DNA from 3 places in the Arthrobacter sp. 08Y14 genome. Region 3 is predicted to be linked to each of the others. Evidence: predicted binding sites of a transcription regulator. Region 3 holds the regulator's gene; each other region holds the start of a gene.
The links. The regulator HrcA, encoded in region 3, represses chaperone genes, less so after heat shock. The targets are predictions, from matches to a motif close to TTNGCACTCGNNNNNNNCGAGTGCNAA.
Positions count from the first base shown of each region.

Region 1: groL (chaperonin GroEL) is a predicted target of HrcA. The motif match lies at 1,645-1,671, and genes of this name have one in related genera.
Region 2: CXR03_RS13855 (Hsp20/alpha crystallin family protein) is a predicted target of HrcA. The motif match lies at 3,668-3,694, and genes of this name have one in related genera.

Region 1 covers NZ_PJIX01000005.1:110,118-116,121, forward strand. Annotated here, with positions in the region: gene groL (chaperonin GroEL) at 1-1,487, opposite strand, end outside; gene CXR03_RS17350 (cold-shock protein) at 1,808-2,011, opposite strand; gene CXR03_RS17355 (LytR C-terminal domain-containing protein) at 2,232-2,861, opposite strand; gene CXR03_RS17360 (DUF3263 domain-containing protein) at 2,899-3,201, opposite strand; gene CXR03_RS17365 (uracil-DNA glycosylase) at 3,368-4,114, shown strand; gene CXR03_RS17370 (siderophore-interacting protein) at 4,129-4,986, shown strand; gene CXR03_RS17375 (threonine/serine exporter ThrE family protein) at 5,086-6,004, opposite strand, start outside.
Region 2 covers NZ_PJIX01000003.1:304,790-310,793, forward strand. Annotated here, with positions in the region: gene purH (bifunctional phosphoribosylaminoimidazolecarboxamide formyltransferase/IMP cyclohydrolase) at 1-1,498, shown strand, start outside; gene CXR03_RS13850 (NADP-dependent isocitrate dehydrogenase) at 1,683-2,903, shown strand; gene CXR03_RS13855 (Hsp20/alpha crystallin family protein) at 2,987-3,562, opposite strand; gene CXR03_RS13860 (glutamate--cysteine ligase) at 3,754-5,223, opposite strand; gene CXR03_RS13865 (hypothetical protein) at 5,324-5,863, opposite strand.
Region 3 covers NZ_PJIX01000002.1:879,750-885,753, forward strand. Annotated here, with positions in the region: gene CXR03_RS10600 (GerMN domain-containing protein) at 1-818, shown strand, start outside; gene CXR03_RS10605 (16S rRNA (uracil(1498)-N(3))-methyltransferase) at 826-1,590, opposite strand; gene dnaJ (molecular chaperone DnaJ) at 1,592-2,731, opposite strand; gene hrcA (heat-inducible transcriptional repressor HrcA) at 2,868-3,881, opposite strand; gene CXR03_RS10620 (DUF3097 domain-containing protein) at 4,095-4,937, shown strand; gene CXR03_RS10625 (DUF4870 domain-containing protein) at 5,078-5,497, shown strand; gene hemW (radical SAM family heme chaperone HemW) at 5,529-6,004, opposite strand, start outside.

The DNA.
Region 1 (6,004 bases), on a different contig from region 3:
TTTACCGGGTCGTTGACGCCGGCAGCCAGCAGGTCTTCGTACTCGCCCGTGGCAGCGTTCAGGCCGAAGCCTTCGGGCAGGCCGCGGACCTTGTCCACGACAACACCCGGCTCCATGCCGGCGTTGAAGGCAATCTGCTTCAGCGGGGCGTCGATGGCAACGCGGACGATGTTGGCGCCCGTTGCTTCGTCACCCTCGAGGTTCAGGTTAGCGAAGGCCTTGAGGCCGGCCTGGATGAGGGCCACGCCGCCGCCGGCGACGATGCCTTCTTCAACAGCAGCCTTTGCGTTGCGGACAGCGTCCTCAATGCGGTGCTTGCGTTCCTTGAGCTCGACTTCAGTCGCAGCGCCGGCCTTGATGACTGCAACGCCGCCGGCCAGCTTGGCCAGGCGTTCCTGCAGCTTCTCGCGGTCGTAGTCAGAATCGGAGTTCTCGATTTCCGCACGAATCTGGTTGACGCGGCCCGCGATTTCCTCGGGGTCACCGGCGCCTTCCACGATCGTGGTCTCGTCCTTGGTGACTACCACCTTGCGGGCCTTGCCCAGCAGGTCCAGCGTGGCGTTCTCCAGCTTCAGGCCAACTTCCTCGGCGATGACCTGGCCACCGGTGAGGATGGCAATGTCAGCCAGCTGGGCCTTGCGGCGGTCGCCGAAGCCCGGAGCCTTGACGGCAACAGACTTGAAGGTGCCGCGGATCTTGTTGACCACCAGGGTTGCCAGGGCTTCGCCTTCGACGTCTTCGGCGATGATCAGCAGCGGCTTGCCGGACTGCATGACCTTCTCGAGAACGGCAACGAGGTCCTTCACGTTGGAGATCTTGGAGTTCACGATCAGGATGTACGGATCCTCGAGGACCGTTTCCTGGCGCTCGGCGTCGGTGACGAAGTAACCGGAGATGTAGCCCTTGTCGAAGCGCATGCCTTCGGTGAGCTCAAGCTCCAGGCCAAAGGTGTTGGACTCCTCGACGGTGATAACACCTTCCTTGCCAACCTTGTCCAGCGCCTCGGCGATAAGATCGCCGATCTGCTGGTCACCGGCGGAGATGGAAGCCGTGGCAGCAATCTGCTCTTTGGTCTCGATTTCCTTGGCGGAGGCGAGGAGCTCGGCCGTGACAGCTTCGACAGCCTTCTCGATGCCGCGCTTCAGGCTCAGCGGGTCGGCGCCGGCAGCAACGTTGCGCAGGCCTTCCTTGACCAGTGCCTGGGCGAGGACCGTTGCCGTGGTGGTACCGTCACCGGCAACGTCATCAGTCTTCTTGGCAACTTCCTTGACCAGCTCTGCGCCGATCTTTTCGTAGGGATCGTCGAGCTCGATCTCCTTGGCGATGGATACGCCGTCGTTCGTGATGGTGGGGGCGCCCCACTTCTTCTCAAGGACAACGTTGCGGCCACGCGGGCCGAGGGTAACCTTCACGGCGTCGGCGAGGATGTTCAGTCCGCGCTCGAGGCCGCGGCGTGCCTCTTCGTCAAATGCAATGATCTTGGCCATAACGGCTTTCGTCCTTCCGGAACAGTCATGCTGGGTGCTTAGATGTTGCATTCCAGACTGCGGTGCCCGCGACGGACGGGCCAACAGGAGCGATCTCTTTACGCTCCCGCAGGCCCTCACCTCAGTGGCTTGCTCTTTCACTCAACGCCAACCGCTTTTAGCAGTCATACGGCAAGAGTGCTAACTCAATAATTAGCACTCCCGCACACTGAGTGCAAGCGATCACGGCTCGGTGCTTGGCGCGTCACAGGCAACAGCATCCACGGTTCCGTGTCCGTGTCCGCAGGGCAGTCATAGGATTGGCGACCCGGCACCGGCAGCTACACGGTGCGGACGTCCTCCGCCTGCGGCCCCTTCTGGCCTTCGCCGATGTCGAACTCCACGCGCTGGCCCTCTTCAAGGGTGCGGTATCCGGACGCCTGGATTGCCGACCAGTGCACAAAAACATCAGTCTGTGCTTCGTCCACGGTAATGAATCCGTAGCCTTTTTCCCCGTTGAACCATTTGACGATCCCCTGCGCCATGTGCGTTTCTCCCACCTTCTTTGCGAGCGAAAGTCCAGCCACGGTGATCATGGCGGAACTGGCCGCGGCGCACAGAGCAGTCCGGAGCGCGGAGCCGTTTCTGCCGGCTCCGGATCCTGCGCGGCACGGCTGGCACTCACTGTAGCCAGTGCAGGCCGGACCGCCCGGTGCCGTGCAGGATTGTTATGGAGTATTTACGCAGCAGGAGGCAGTTTGGCTGCTACTGGAATCCCGGGCCGGGCACCACGGTGACCAGCGTGAAGTCCGGCGACTGAACGACGGTGGGAATCCCCAACAGCCGCGACAGCTCCTGGGCATTGGGCAGCTGGTCCTCGGTGCCGTAGAAAATGATCGATCCCTGCAGCAGCTGTCCGCCCCAGTTGGCAACCTGCGCCGTAGTCCAGCCATCGGCTCCCAGCCGGGCTGACACGCTGGCTCCCAAACCGCCGATTCCGCTTCCGTTCAAGACCACTACGGGCTGGCTCCGGTCCACTGCGACCGGCGCGGGTGAAGGTGTGGGGGAAGGCGTGGGTGCGGGTTCAGCACTCGGTGCGGCAGTGGCGGACGGGCTTGGTTCCGTACTCGGCCCGGGTTCAGAGGCCTGCGGTTCCGGGGATTCTACGGAAGCGGAGGAATCTGCGGCGGGCGCCCTGTCGCCGTCGTCCGCTCCGATGCCCAGGCGGGGAAGGACAAAATAAGCCGCCACCCCAAGCACCAGGGCGAGTACGCCAACGGTGATGATCAGGCCGAGTCCGCTGGAGCGCGAAGGGATCAGCCGTTCCCGGTGAACGCCCTGGCGCGACGACGTTTCGGGAACCTTGTCGAACTCATCCCGGGGGTAATTGCTCATGGTGAGGTATCAGTCCTTGGTCTCAGGTGGCGCCGGTTTAGACGTCAGAGCCTGAACGACGGGCGGTGCGCGCGCGCTGACGGGTTGTTCGTAGTCTACGCAGTCTCTTGACCAGCATAGGGTCGTGAGCCAGGGCGTCCTCGGTGTCGATCAGCGCATTGAGGACCTGGTAGTAGCGTGTGGCGGACATGCCGAACAGCTCGCGGATGGCTTGTTCCTTTGCACCGGCGTACTTCCACCAGGCCCGTTCCAAGGCCAGCATCTGCTGTTCCTGTTCCCCCAGCGGGCTGTCGGGGTCAACCGCGCCGTCAAGCGAGAAGGCTTCGGTTGTTTCGGCCACAGAATGCTCCCAGATAGTTGACGGTTTCACCACCCATGTTAGTTGGTGAATAACAGCTCTGTCATTTGCGTCTTCCGCCCTACCGGAATAGCCCGTTCCCCTGCATCCGGCCTACGCTGGATGGGTGAGTTCAAGCGACCCGACGCTCTTTCCCCTGCCGCACGAGCTGCCCGGCGACAAACCGTTCCCGTTCGCCGCCCCCGCAGCGCTCAGTGATGTCATGGCTCCGGACTGGGCCTGTGCACTGGGTCCCGCTGCCCAGGACCTGCACCGGATAGCTGCCGGACTCCAGGAAGAGCGCGCGTCCGGACACACCGTCCTGCCTGCACCGGAGAACATCCTCCGGGCGTTTTCCCGTCCCCTTGCAGAGGTCAAAGTCCTGCTGATCGGCCAGGACCCGTATCCCACTCCCGGCCATGCCGTGGGACTGTCCTTTTCCGTGGACCCTGCAGTGCGTCCGCTGCCGCGGAGCCTGAACAATATCTATAAGGAGCTTCACGCGGACCTCGGGATACCGCCCAGCGTCCACGGTGACCTCAGCTGCTGGTCGGACCAGGGGGTGCTGCTGCTGAACCGGGTGCTGACGGTTCGTGCCGGCAGTGCAGGGTCCCACCGCAAACGAGGCTGGGAGCAGATTACCGAGCTCGCGGTCCGGGCCGTGGTTGCCCGGCGCCTGGCCGACGGGAGCCGAGCGCCGCTGGTGGCCGTGTTATGGGGCAACGACGCCCGTTCAATCGTTCCGCTGCTCGATGATGTCCCGAGGATCGAATCCGCCCATCCCAGTCCGCTCTCCGCCTCGCGCGGTTTCTTCGGCTCACGTCCCTTCAGCCGGGTTAACGAACTGTTGCAGCAGCAGGGCGCCCCGCCAATTGACTGGCGGCCGGCGCGATACGGTAAAGAAAACGTCCTTTGATCTAGGAGAACCACATGCCTGACCCTTCCGCGCCCGCCGCAAAGCCAGCGCAGGATGTTCCCCGCCGGGCCCGTCCGCTGCTGGTCCTGGAGGTTCTGCGGACGGAGCAGCTGACTCCCCACATGGTTCGGGTAATTGCCGGCGGACCCAATTTCTCCCGATTTGCGGCCAATGGTTTTGCCGACTCATACTGCAAGATCTGGTTCGGTCCGGACGGTAAGCCGCTGGACGGAACAGCGGAGCTCGAAGCACTCCGGGAACAGTTTCCCCGTGAACAGTGGCCGGTGTCGCGCACTTACACCATCCGCAGCGTCGACTCCGCCGCCGCAGAGATCGCCATCGATTTTGTGGTCCACGGAGACGAAGGGCTCGCCGGGCCCTGGGCCGCCCGGGCCACAGCCGGTGAGACCCTCTCCTTCACCGGTCCCGGCGGGGCATTCAATCCAGACCCCGACGCCGGCTGGTACCTTTTCGCTGCCGATGAATCCGCGCTCCCGGCCACGGCTGCCGTGCTGGAATCGCTGCCTGCGTCCGCCGTCGGGCAGGTCTTTGTGGAAGTGGGCGGGCCCGAAGACCGCCAGCCGCTGAAGACGCCGGAAGGCATCTCAGTGACCTGGCTGTACCGCGGCGACCTCCCGGCAGGAAACACCGGCCTGCTGGCAGCCGCTGTGGCCGATGCGCCCTGGCCCAGCAACGATGTGCAGGTCTTTGCCCACGGTGAGCGGGAAGCGATGAAGGCGCTTCGGGATGTCTTTTTTGGCCTCCGCGGCTTGGAGCGCCGGCAGGTTTCTCTGTCCGGCTATTGGGCGGCCGGCCGGACAGAGGACGCGTTCCAGGCAGAAAAAAGGACCCCGGTCGGCAAGATCCTCTAGATCCTGCTTTCCGGGGCCCTCGGTCCGCCGCTCTTTCTTCCTGTCTAAGGTCCAGCCTGTCTAACGTCCAGCCTGCCTGACCATCTAACTGTCTAACGTCTAGCGGCGCCGGTTCCGGCGGTCGTTGCCGGAGAGGTTCCGGGTCAGCGGGCGGGCCAGATTGTCTCCAAACACCACACCGCCGGCGATCGCAAGAATAATCGTGAGGGCATTGAAGATGCCCACCGCACCAACGGTGATGTCGTCCGAGCCGATGCTCAGCCCGTACATCGCCCGGAAGATGGACAGCCCCGGGAACAGGAAGAGCACGGCCGGCACAGCCACGATCAGCTGCGGAGCACCCATGCGCAGGGCAATCATCCGTGCCAGCATGCCAATGAAGATGGCAGCAACCGCCGGTGTGAGCCGGGGGCCCACCCCCACCAGCTCCGAGAGCTGGAATACAAGGAAGCCGGCCAGCCCGGTCAGGACCGTGGGGAGCACCAGGTTCATGGGCGACTGCTCCACCACGCAGATGGTCCCGAGCGCCACGGCCAGCAGCACCAGGGTCACTGCAAACGGATACTGGGAGCCCTCCACCTGTGTCACATCCAGACGCGGAACACCCAGCAGCGCCCCGACCACCAATGCGACGGCGATGCCCGCCACCAGCGCGCCGAACGTCAGGAACGCTGACAGGAAACGTCCCGACGCGGTGACCGGGAACCCGTTGATCGCATCCTGTACAGCTGAGACGAGGCGGCCGGTGGGCAGGAGCAGAAGGATGCCTCCGGCAACCACGATGCCCGGCGAAATGGGCACGTCCATGGACCAGAAGAGCATGGCAAGGGCCGTGACCAGGAAACCGCTCGCGGCCGTGGTGAAGAAGTCCGGAACACGCCAGCGCCCCAGCACCCGCTGCAACAAGCTGACCAGGAAGGTACTGACGAAAGCCACTAGGGAGGCCAGCGGGCCGCCGCCGATGAAGCCTACAATCGCCGCCGCGAAGGCGCCGGTGGAGAAGGTCACGGCCCAGCGC
Region 2 (6,004 bases), on a different contig from region 3:
GTCCACCGGTTCAACTGCCAAGCAGATTGCTGCTGCGGGCGTTCCCGTCACTGAAGTCTCCGAGGTCACCGGCTTTGCAGAATGCCTGGACGGGCGGGTCAAGACACTGCATCCCCGTGTCCACGCCGGCATCCTGGCTGACCGCCGCCGGGAGGACCACGTGGCCCAGCTCGAGGAAATGGAAATTGAACCCTTTGACCTGGTGGTGGTGAACCTCTACCCCTTCGTGGAAACCGTGAAGTCCGGCGCCAGCCGGGACGAGGTCGTGGAACAGATCGACATCGGAGGGCCGTCCATGGTCCGTGCCGCCGCAAAAAACCACCCGTCCGTAGCCGTCGTCGTGGACCCGGCCAAGTACAGCGACGTGGTCACGGCGGCTGCCGAAGGCGGCTTTGACCTGGACCAGCGCCGCCGCCTTGCAGCGGAAGCCTTCGCCTCCACCGCCGCTTATGACACCGCCGTGGCGGCCTGGACCGCCGAGCAGTTTGGTGACGGAACCGAGGAAGGTGCCACCTGGCCCGCCTATACGGGTCTGGCACTGGAGCGGTCCGAGGTGCTGCGCTACGGCGAAAATCCGCACCAGGCCGCTGCCCTCTACGCGGACAAGAGCGCACAGCCGGGCGTGGCCCAGGCGGACCAGCTGCACGGCAAGGCCATGTCCTACAACAATTATGTCGACGCCGATGCCGCACTGCGCGCCGCGTTCGACTTTCACGAGCCGGCCGTCGCCGTCGTCAAGCATGCGAACCCGTGCGGCGTGGCAGTGGCCTCGGGGGACGCCGCCGATCCCATTGCCGATGCCCATGCCAAGGCGCATGCCTGCGACCCGGTTTCGGCCTTCGGCGGCGTGATCGCGGCCAACCGCACAGTCACCGCCGGCATGGCCAACACGGTCAAGGACATCTTCACCGAGGTGGTTATCGCACCGGACTTCGATGCTGAAGCCGTGGAGATCCTCTCCGCCAAGAAGAACATCCGCCTGCTGACCCTGCCGGACGGCTACGGGCGCAGTGCTGCCGAGTTCCGGCAGGTCTCCGGCGGCATGCTGATCCAGAAGTCGGACAAGATGCAGGCAGAAGGGGACAGCCCGGAGAACTGGACGCTGGTTTCAGGCCCGGCTGCCGATGATGCCACGCTGGCGGACCTTGCCTTTGCCTGGACTGCCGTGCGTGCCGCGAAGTCCAACGCCATCCTGCTGGCGGACAACGGTGCCTCGGTGGGAGTGGGCATGGGCCAGGTCAACCGGGTGGATTCCTGCCGGCTCGCCGTGGAGCGGGCCAATACCCTGGGTGGACCCGGGGAGGAGCGGGCCCGCGGTTCCGTGGCGGCCTCGGATGCGTTCTTCCCGTTCGCCGACGGCCTGCAGATCCTGATTGACGCCGGCGTCCGCGCCGTGGTCCAGCCCGGCGGATCCATCCGCGACAACGAGGTCATCGAAGCAGCAAACGCTGCCGGCGTCACCATGTACTTCACCGGGGCACGCCACTTCTTCCATTAACACTTGTGCCGGCACTGCTATTAGCGGGCGCTGAAACGCGGGACGGTGCGGGTAATGCGCCGTCCCGCAGTTTAGGGCGCAGATAGTGCGCTGTGGCATAGTGGGACTCAAATACAAGCCAAAAAGACGGGTTCCGTCATGCCACAAGACATGGCCGGTGCCCACCAACACACAAGGAGACCGTGTGGCTGAGAAAATCAAGGTTGTGGGTTCTGTAGTAGAACTCGACGGCGACGAGATGACCCGCATCATCTGGCAGTTCATCAAGGATCGCCTGATCAACCCGTACCTGGACGTAGACCTGAAGTACTACGACCTCTCCATTCAGAACCGCGATGCAACCGATGACCAGGTCACCATTGACGCTGCCAACGCCATCAAGGAACACGGCGTAGGCGTCAAGTGCGCCACCATCACCCCTGACGAAGCACGCGTCGAGGAATTCGGCCTGAAGAAGATGTGGGTCTCCCCGAACGGAACCATCCGCAACATCCTGGGCGGCGTGGTCTTCCGCGAACCGATCATCATCTCCAACATCCCGCGCCTGGTCCCGGGCTGGAACAAGCCGATCATCATCGGCCGCCACGCCCACGGCGACCAGTACAAGGCCACGAACTTCAAGGTTCCCGGTGCCGGTACCCTGACGCTGACCTACACGCCGGCCGACGGCAGCGAAGAAATCAAGCAGCAGGTTGTTACGTACAACGAAGATGGCGGCGTCGCCATGGGTATGTACAACTTCAACGATTCCATCAAGGACTTCGCCCGCGCTTCCTTCGCCTACGGCCTGCAGCGCAACTACCCGGTGTACCTCTCCACGAAGAACACCATCCTGAAGGCCTACGACGGCCAGTTCAAGGACCTGTTCCAGGAAGTCTTCGACGCCGAGTTCAAGGACCAGTTCGAAGCAGCCGGCCTCACCTACGAGCACCGCCTGATCGATGACATGGTTGCCTCCGCGATGAAGTGGGAAGGCGGCTACGTCTGGGCCTGCAAGAACTACGACGGCGATGTCCAGTCCGACACCGTTGCACAGGGCTTCGGCTCGCTGGGCCTGATGACCTCCGTGCTGATGACCCCGGACGGCAAGACCGTTGAGGCCGAAGCTGCACACGGCACGGTGACGCGTCACTACCGCCAGCACCAGCAGGGCAAGCCCACCTCCACGAACCCGATCGCTTCGATCTTCGCGTGGACCCGTGGCCTGATGCACCGCGGCAAGCTGGACAACACCCCCGAGGTCATCAACTTCGCCGAGACCCTTGAAGACGTTGTCATCAAGACGGTCGAGTCCGGCAAGATGACCAAGGACCTGGCTGCACTGGTTGGCCCGGACCAGGCATACCTGACCACCGAGGAATTCCTCGCTGAGCTGGATGCCAACCTGAAGACCCGCCTGGGCTAATACTCGGCATTTTCAGCGCAGAACGACGACGGCGCCCCACCTTTCGCAGGTGGGGCGCCGTCGTCGTTCAGGTCAGGGCTTCACTAAATGCCGGAGCCCTGGTCGCCCGAGGACCCGGAGGAACCGGAGGAACCGGAGCCCATGGAACCGGAGCCCATGGAGCCGCCGGACGATCCCGAGCCCACGGACCCGGAGCTGCTCGAGGTTGACGAGGCCACCGACTCGGAGCTGGACTGGCCGCTGATGGTGTTCGCGTCCTTGTAGGAGGAGGACACCTCAATCTTGCGCGGTTTGGCCCGCTCGCTGACCGGAATCAGGACGCTGAGCACACCGTTCTCGTACTTGGCGGATATGCCGTCAATATCGATTCCCTGCCCAAGGTTGAGCTGGCGCAGGAAGGTGCCGGATTCCCGTTCCCGGGTCAGCCAGGTGACGGTGTCGGAAGCCTGGATGGTGCGCTCTGCCCGGATGGTCAGCAGCTGGCCGTCCACATCCACGTCAACCGAGCCCGGATCGATGCCCGGAAGATCGGCATTCAGGATGTAGTGGTCGCCCTCGCGGTAAAGATCGATGGGCATCAGCCGCAGCCGCTGCCGGGGATCCAGCAGGGCTCCTGCCATCCGGTCAAGCTCGCGGAACGGATCGAACTTCATGGCCATTATCATCAACTCCTTTTACGCCCACCTGCTGGGCAGGCGAATCATTTTTCGGAACTTCAGAAGGGTCGATAACTTGAGTCACCTCGACTCAAGGATGAAATTAGGTTAGCACTCACCCTTAATGAGTGCCAGAACCAAACACGAAAAATGTCGCGAGCAGCCCGTAATTGGTGATGGAGGCCTGTGCCCCGTTAATCGACCGGCCATTCGTGGACAGGAGCATTGGAATGCATGTTTTCCCAGTATTTCCGGGTGAGCTCAGCCAGTGCGGCCCTGCGTTCCAGGCCCTCGCTCTCCAGCCGGCGCAGGTACGAGATCTGCCAGGAGGCCCCGTTCTGCTCGGTGCGGGCGCGTTCGCGGATAACATCCAGATAGCGCTCGATCAGCTCCTGATCCACCCCCAGTTCGCGCAGTCCCAGGGCAGCCTGAGGGACCAGATGCCTGATGACCAGTTCAGCGACGGGAATTTCGCCGATGCCGGGCCAGTAGACCGTTGCTTCCAAACCATTGCGGGCGCAGGACAGAAAGTTGTCTGCGGCGCTCTTGAAGGCGAGCCTGGTCCACAACGGCCGTTCGGCCGTGCGCAGATGCTGGACCATGCCGTAAAAGAATGCGGCGTTGGCCACCACATCAAGGACCGTAGGACCGGCGGGGAGGACCCGGTTTTCCAAGCGAAGATTGGGTGTGTGCTCGCCGGGGTCATAAATCGGCCGGTTCCACCTGTAGACCGTGCCGTTGTGCAGGCGGAGTTCCGGGAGCAGCGGCGCGCCGGCCGGGGTGGAACCTCCGCTGCTGCGCGAGAGCTCCGGAAGCAGTGCGGGAAAATACCGCACGTTCTCTTCGAAAAGATCAAAGATTGAGGTGATCCACCGTTCCCCAAACCAAACCCGGGGGCGGACGCCCTGATTGCGCATCTCCGGCGGGCGGGTATCTATGGCCTGCTTGAAGAGTTCCACGCGGGTCTCATGCCACAGGACATGTTCCATAAAGATGGGGGAGTTGGCCGCAAGGGCAATTTGCGGTGCGGCAATGATCTGGGCGGCGTTCCAGGCGGGGGCGAAGTTCTCCGGGGTCACTTCCAGATGCAGCTGCACCGAGGTGCACGCTGCTTCAGGGGCAATGTTCTTGGCATAGAAAGCCAGCGACTCCTCCCCGCGGAGATCAATATGCACGTCTTCCCCGCGGGCCTGAAGCACCGAAGTATTCAGCGCGGCGTAGCGCTTGCCGGCGCTTAGCCATTCCTTGTTCTCCAGCAGATTGGGGCGCAGCGTCGGCAGAATTCCGGTCATGAGGATTTCGGTTTTGACCTCCGCCGCCCGGGCATCAGCCCGGTTGAGCTGCATCCGCAGGCTGTCCTCAAGCTCCCTCAGGCCGGAACCGCCAATGGCCAGCGCCGGATGGTTCATTTCGATGTTGAAGGCACCGATTTCGGTCTGGAATGCGGGATCGGCAATCTGTTCCAGCACGGCTGCATTGCGCAGCGCGGGGGAGAAATCCTGATTTGTCAGGTTCAACTCCAGCTCGAGACCGATGCTGGCGGTATCAGCGAACGACGCCGTTGAGAGGTATCCGGCAAATCGGTCGAGGTTTTCAAGGAGCCGCTGGCGGTACCTCGTCCGCTGCTCCCTGCTGTACGTTTTGTTATTGACTTCGGCGCCCATCGTCTGAAGATAACCATGGGCGCCGAAGGATGTATAGCGTGGGCCGAGAGATGAGACGAATTGGCGCGGCGCGCCAAACGGCATCCCCATCCCCTTGGGGTCAGGACTGCAGCAGGCCCTTCAGGACGTTGGAAGTACGCTGCATTTCGCCGTGCTGCGCGCCCATCACAATGACAGCTCCCGAAAAGACGGGAATGCACCACTGGACAACTTTCAGCTGCCGCTGGGCTGACTGCAGTTCCTTGGAGGTGCCGGGGTTTGGCTCGGTGGCGCCGGCAGCGCCTTCTTCGGAGTACTTGTCAACCTTCCGCCCCAGCAAGCCGGCGTAGAAGGTTGCCAGTGCCCCCACAACGGTCACGGCAGTCTTATAGACGGTGAGGGTACCCACGCCGTCCTGCTTGGCAACGCGGCCTTTGTTCTCTCCGATGATGGCCAAACCGGCCAAAAAGTGGCCGATGATGGCGGCCGACTGCAGCGGAGCCCATTTTTTCCATCCCAGGCTGGAAAGCCGGGTGCGCTCCGCCGGGTCCTTGGCTTCTGCTGCGGCGCCGTTGAGGCCGACCGCCCCCATCAGCGAACCGCCAAACCAGGCGCCTGCCGTGAGGTCATGCACGGACCGGGCAAACAAATTTCCTGCCACTGGAATCTCCCTTTGATGTCGGATTTCGTACGGTCGAACCTGTCGGCTCGAAGCAGGTGTCGCCCAGGCGTTGAGCGGGCGGCGGCCATCCGGCCAGCGAATCATGCAGCCGTGAATATGCACAAGGGCAACCGCATCAAA
Region 3 (6,004 bases):
CTACGCCCTTTGATGAGGCTGCAGGTTCCGTGTCCGCCTCGCTGAGCGTTACGGCTCCTTCGGAAGGAAAGCCGGCGCCGGGACGCCTTCCGGTCTACTGGCTCGGAGTGAACGGTTCAAATGTTCACCTCTACCGGGAGTTCCGGCCCGTCGAAACGAGCGGTGATCCGATAGTCGAGGCTGTAGTTGCCATGACGTCCGACAAACCGGCTGATCCGGATTACTTCAATCCCTGGAGCAAAGCCGGCAGCGTCACAGCCTCAATATCCGGCAAGAACGTCATCACGGTTGATATCTCCTCGGACGCTTTCAAGACTTCCCTCGATGCCGGCATGGCGCACCGCGCCGTCCAGCAGCTCGTGTATACGGCAACCGCTGCGGCTTCAAACGCCGGGCTTACCACGGTGAAGTATGAGCCCTCAGTGGTGCTTCTGGTGGACGGCAAAGCAGGTTACCAGGCGTTCGGGCATGAGCGTCTGGAAGGGCAGCTCCAGCGGGATGCTTCACTGATGGCCCCGATCTGGATCATTGATCCGCAGCAGGGGGACGGAACCGGCCCTTCGCTTCAGGTTCACGGAACCGCAGTTTCGGAAGGCGGCCAGGTGTCCTGGCGTGTCGAGCCGATTGTTGACGGCCGGCCCGCCGAGGATGCCGTCCAGACCGGTTATGCCGAACTGGAGGCACCCACCGGCGGCACATCCCTCTACAGTTTCAGCGTTGATCTGGCGCCGGGCGAATACAGCGTAAGCGTTTTCCACGGGGCTGAACGGGCCGATGAGGACTCCAAACGCGTCACCGTGTATTCCGACGTGAATTAGCCCGGCTTTACCAGCGTCCGAGCGCGTAATTCAGGACGGCCAGCGCCGCCGGACCTGCGGTGGATGAACGAAGAACGTGCTGCCCCAACCGGACCGCCACGGCCCCTTCCGAACGCAGGAGCTCAACTTCAGCCCCGCTGATTCCCCCTTCGGGTCCCACCACCACGGCAACGCTCAGCGGCCGGCCGCCGCAGCGTTGCCGTGCCTGCTCCACCGCCGGTACCAGCGCGCCGTCGGCCTCTTCATGGAGCACAAGCACCAGGTCGACATCCGCCAGCCTCCGCACCAGCGCCTTGGTATCGAGCATTTCTTCGGCTACGGGGATCTCGGACCGGCGGGACTGCTTGGCCGCCGCCGTGAGGATGCCCTGCCACTTCGATTGCCCCTTGGCAGCTTTGTCGGCACGCCAGCGCACGATGCTCCGCTCGGACTGCCACGGAATCACCGCCTGCACGCCCAGCTCGGTGGCTGCCTCAACGGCCTGCTCGTCCCGGCCTCCCTTGGCGAGGGCCTGAACCAGCATCAGCGTATCGGCCGCTTCGTTTTCCTCGGTAACGGACTCCACCGCCACCTCCAGCCGGGACGGCCCGGCAGCGGCAACCGTACCCGTGAGCCGGCGTCCGGCCCCGTCCACGATATCCACCGGTTCCCCGGGCGCCAAGCGTTTCACGGCAACCGCGTGGTGGGCTTCAGCCCCTTCGAGGACAAAAACGGAACCGGCCCCGGCGGCACGGACGGCATCCGGGTCACCGAAGAAGATCGGGTTGGTCATGTCAGTGGTTGCCCAAGCGGTCCCGCAGCCGGGCAAAGACGCCCGTGCCGCTACCTGCCAGACGGCCCTCGGCATATTCCTCACCGCGCAGCTGCGCCAGCTTGCGCAGCAGTTCTTCCTGCTCCGCATCCAGCTTCTGCGGGGTTTCCACGTGCAGGTGGACCAGCAGGTCTCCCCTGCCGTAGCCGCGCAGATGGGTCACGCCAAGTCCCTTGAGGGTTGTGACTTCCCCGGACTGAGTGCCGGCCTTAACCGCAATCTCCCGGTCGCCGTCGAACGTCTCGAAGTTGATGGAAGACCCAAGCGCCGCCGCCGTCATGGGCACGGTCAGCGTGGCGTGCAGGTCATCGCCTTCGCGGACAAACGTAGGATCGGCATTTACCCGGATTTCCACGTACAGGTCGCCCTGGGGTCCGCCGGCCGTACCGGCTTCACCCTGTCCACCCAGCTGGATACGGGTACCGGTGGCTACACCGGCGGGAATCTTAATGTTCAGGGTACGGCGGCTGCGCACGCGGCCTTCGCCGGCGCACTCGTGGCACGGGTCCGGGATAACGGTTCCGTAGCCCTGGCAGGACCCGCACGGCGCGCTGGTCATAACCTGGCCGAGAATGGAGCGCACGGCACGCTGTACCTGGCCGGATCCGTGGCAAATGTCGCAGGTCCGCGGGGACGTTCCCGGCTGGCAGCAGCTTCCGTCGCAGGTGGGGCAGGTGACCGCGGTGTCGACCTCAATCTTCTTGTTGGTGCCGAAGACGGCATCCTTCAGATCGATGCGCACATTGATGAGGGCATCCTGGCCGCGCCGCGTCCGTGAGGCCGGTCCCCGGCCGCCGCCTCCGCCGCCACCAAAGAAGGTGTCGAAGATGTCCTGGAAGCCGAAATTCTGGCCACCGAAGCCGGCGCCGCCGCCAAAGCCGTTGTCGTTGCCGTTCTCGTTGCCGGTGGTGTCATAGATGCGGCGTTTCTGCGGGTCCGCGAGCACCTCATAGGCGTGGGTGACGGCTTTGAACTCGTCCTGCGCGCCGGGAGCAGAGTTAACGTCCGGGTGGAGCTTGCGGGCAAGCTTCCGGTACGCCTTCTTGATTTCTTCGCCCGTGGCGTCGCGTCCGACACCCAGGACCTGGTAGTGATCGCTCACTCGTGCACATCGCTTCCTGTAATTGGCAGTATCCGCGTTGTTACCGCGCCGCCCTCCGTCCGGAGGCGTCCACCGGCTGCTGTCGCCCTCGGGCGGCGGCAACCGGCGTACTGCTGCTGTATTCGTCTAACGTTTTTTAGTTGTTCAGTATTCGGGAAAGATAACGGGCCACGGCACGCACTGTGGCCATCGTGTTGGGGTAGTCCATGCGGGTTGGTCCGAGCACCCCCACCTTTGCCGAAGAATCGGGTCCGTAACCGGTGGCTACGACTGATGCCTCTGAAAGGGATCCGTGCGGGTTCTCCCGTCCAATCCGCACCGAGACACCCCTGGCGTCCTGCTCCATTTCCGACAACAACCGAAGCATGACGACTTGTTCCTCAAGTGCCTCCAGGATGGGGCCGATCGTCAGGGGAAAGTCTACTGTGGAACGGGCCAGATTGGCGGTGCCAGCCATGACCATGCGGTCTTCCCGGTTGATTCCGGCCAGCTGCTCCAGACAGTGTGCCAGCGCCGCGGCGTTCCGCCGCTTCGGGGCGGGAACCTGGACGAGGCAGTCGGCCAGTTGTCCGGTTATCCGGGTCAGCGGCGTACCGCTAAGTGCGGACAGGAAATGCTGCCGCAGCTCCAGCAGGTCCGGCTCGGTGACCTGGTCGGGAACCGTGATGACACGCTGCTCCACCCGTCCGGTGGTGGAAATCAGGACCACCAGCACCTGGGCCGGCGCCAGCAGGACAAATTCGATGTGGCGGACCTTGGCGTTGCCGAGATGCGGATACTGCACCACAGCCACCTGGTTGGTCAGCTGGGAGAGCAGCCGGACGGTCCGTTCCATGACGTCATCGAGATCTTCAGCTCCCTCCAGCAGGGTCTGGATGGCCTTGCGCTCTGCGGCGGACAGCGGTTTGACGTCTGATATCCGGTCCACGAAAAGGCGGTAACCCTTATCGGTGGGGATGCGTCCGGCGGAAGTGTGAGGTGCGACAATCAGGCCCTCTTCTTCAAGGGCCGCCATGTCATTTCGAATGGTGGCGCTGGACACTCCCAGCTGGTGGCGTTCCACCAGTGCTTTGGATCCAACGGGTTCGCGCGAATGCACGTAATCCTCAACAATGGCCCGGAGCACCTCGAGTCTGCGTGGTTCACTCATGGTTTTCCCTCCCTTGCTGATGTCCTGCCGGTGCTGATGTCCTGACAGCGGTGCCGAACAGGCATGCGGATTGGCGCCGGGCTGGTTAGCACTCACCCTGCCCAAGTGCTAAGTCTAATACGGATCGGCGGCGTTGCTAGCATTGAGGAGCCCGTGCCCGCACGTGCCGAATCCGCGCAGGAACCAACCGCAATCAGAGTGAGGGATATACCCGTGTCGAATTTTTCGTGGGGCCCGCAGGACATTAGCGCCCCGGCCCGGCGGGTATTGCCCAAAGTAGGCGCGGAGATCGGGCTCGTGCTTGAAGACGTGCACAGCGGCTGGGTTGGTGCCGTGGTGCGCGTCGAGAAGTCCGGCGGCCTGCATCTAATGGTCCTAGAGGACCGGCGCGGGAAGACGAAGTCCTTCGAGCTGGGCTTCGGATTCCTTTTGGACGGGGAGCCCGTGGAGGTGGTTCCGGCCGTCAAGGCTGCGGCCCCGGTGTCCCGGCGGACGGCGTCGGGCTCTGTCCGGGTGGACAACGTCCGGGCGCGCACCGCGAGGGCCAGCCGCATCTGGGTGGAGGGAAAGCACGACGCCGAACTGGTGGAAAAGGTGTGGGGTGATGATCTGCGCGTGGAGGGCATCGTCGTCGAGCCCCTGCACGGCGTGGATGATCTTGCCTCCGCTGTAAAGGATTTCAGCCCGGGCCCCGGACGCCGGCTGGGCATCCTGGTGGACCATCTCGTGTCCGGGTCCAAGGAATCCCGGATAGCTGCCGAAGCCATGGCCGTTCCGGGCGCCCGCGAGAACGTGCTGATTGTGGGCCACCCGTACGTGGACGTGTGGCAGGCCATCAAGCCGCAGACCATCGGTCTGGCAGCCTGGCCCGTGGTGCCCCGCCACGAGGACTGGAAAACGGGCATTCTGAAAGGCCTTGGCTGGCCGCACCGGGACCACACCGACGTTGCCATGGGCTGGAAGAAACTGCTGGGCAGCGTCAGTTCATATGCCGATTTGGAGCCGTCGCTGCTGGGGCGGGTGGAGCAAGTTATCGACTTCCTGACCGTCCCATAGCGGCTCCACCGCTGTGCCGTTGCTGGCTGGAGCTCCTCCAGCCAGTAACCTAGATGAGATATGCAGCAGCCGGACGGCCCAGTCCGCACCGGCGCACCGGGCCAGGCGTCCAGAGTCAAAAGGAAACAGCAGTGTCGAACATCCGTCAAAATGACCAGCACCGCCCCGACGACCGGGGTGCGGCCCAGCGTCCCCCCTATCAGGGCGCACCGGCCAACGCGCTGCCCCTCACCGCTTCCGAGGACCGCCAGTGGGCCACCATGGCTCACTTCGGCGGCATTCTGGGATTCATCCCGTCCATGATCATCTACTTGGTGTTCCGCGACCGCGGCCCGTTCACGGCGCAGGAATCCAAGGAAGCGCTAAACTTCACGCTTCCTCCCACCATCATCGCGATGGTCGCCTGGCTGCTGTCCTTCATTCCGGTGATCGGCTGGGTCTTCGCCATCCTGAACGCCCTGCTGTGGGTTGCCATAGCGGTTTCCTCAGTGGTCGCCGGCATTGAATGCAACCGCGGACGGCCTTACCGCTACCCGCTGAACCTGCGCCGCATCCAGTAAGACCGGGACTGGATCAGCCCGGCAGCTGACATCAGTCCGGCAGCAGGCGGCGGACGACGGCGTCCGCCAGCAGGCGGCCCTTGGTCGTCAGCAGCACGCGGCCGGTCAGGGCGGCCTTCGCGTCCACCAAACCGTCGGCCATCAAACCCGCCACGGCGAGCCGGCCGGAATCCTTGAGCCGGGACAGTTCCAGGCCTTCAGCCAGGCGGGTGCGCAGCATGATGTCTTCCACGTACCGGGTTTCGGCATCGAGGGTTTCGCGCCCGACGGCGGGTGACGCCCCCGCGGCGATCCGCTGGGCGTAGGCGGTGGGATGCTTGGCGTTCCACCAACGCACGCCGCCCGCATGAGAATGGGCGCCCGGGCCGATGCCCCACCAGTCGTCGCTGCGCCAGTAGGCCAGGTTGTGCCGGCACTGGTCCGCGGGTGTACGCGCCCAGTTGCTGACCTCGTACCAGGACAGTCCGGCCGCCGTCATCAGCTCGTCGGCCACGAGGTATTTGTCCG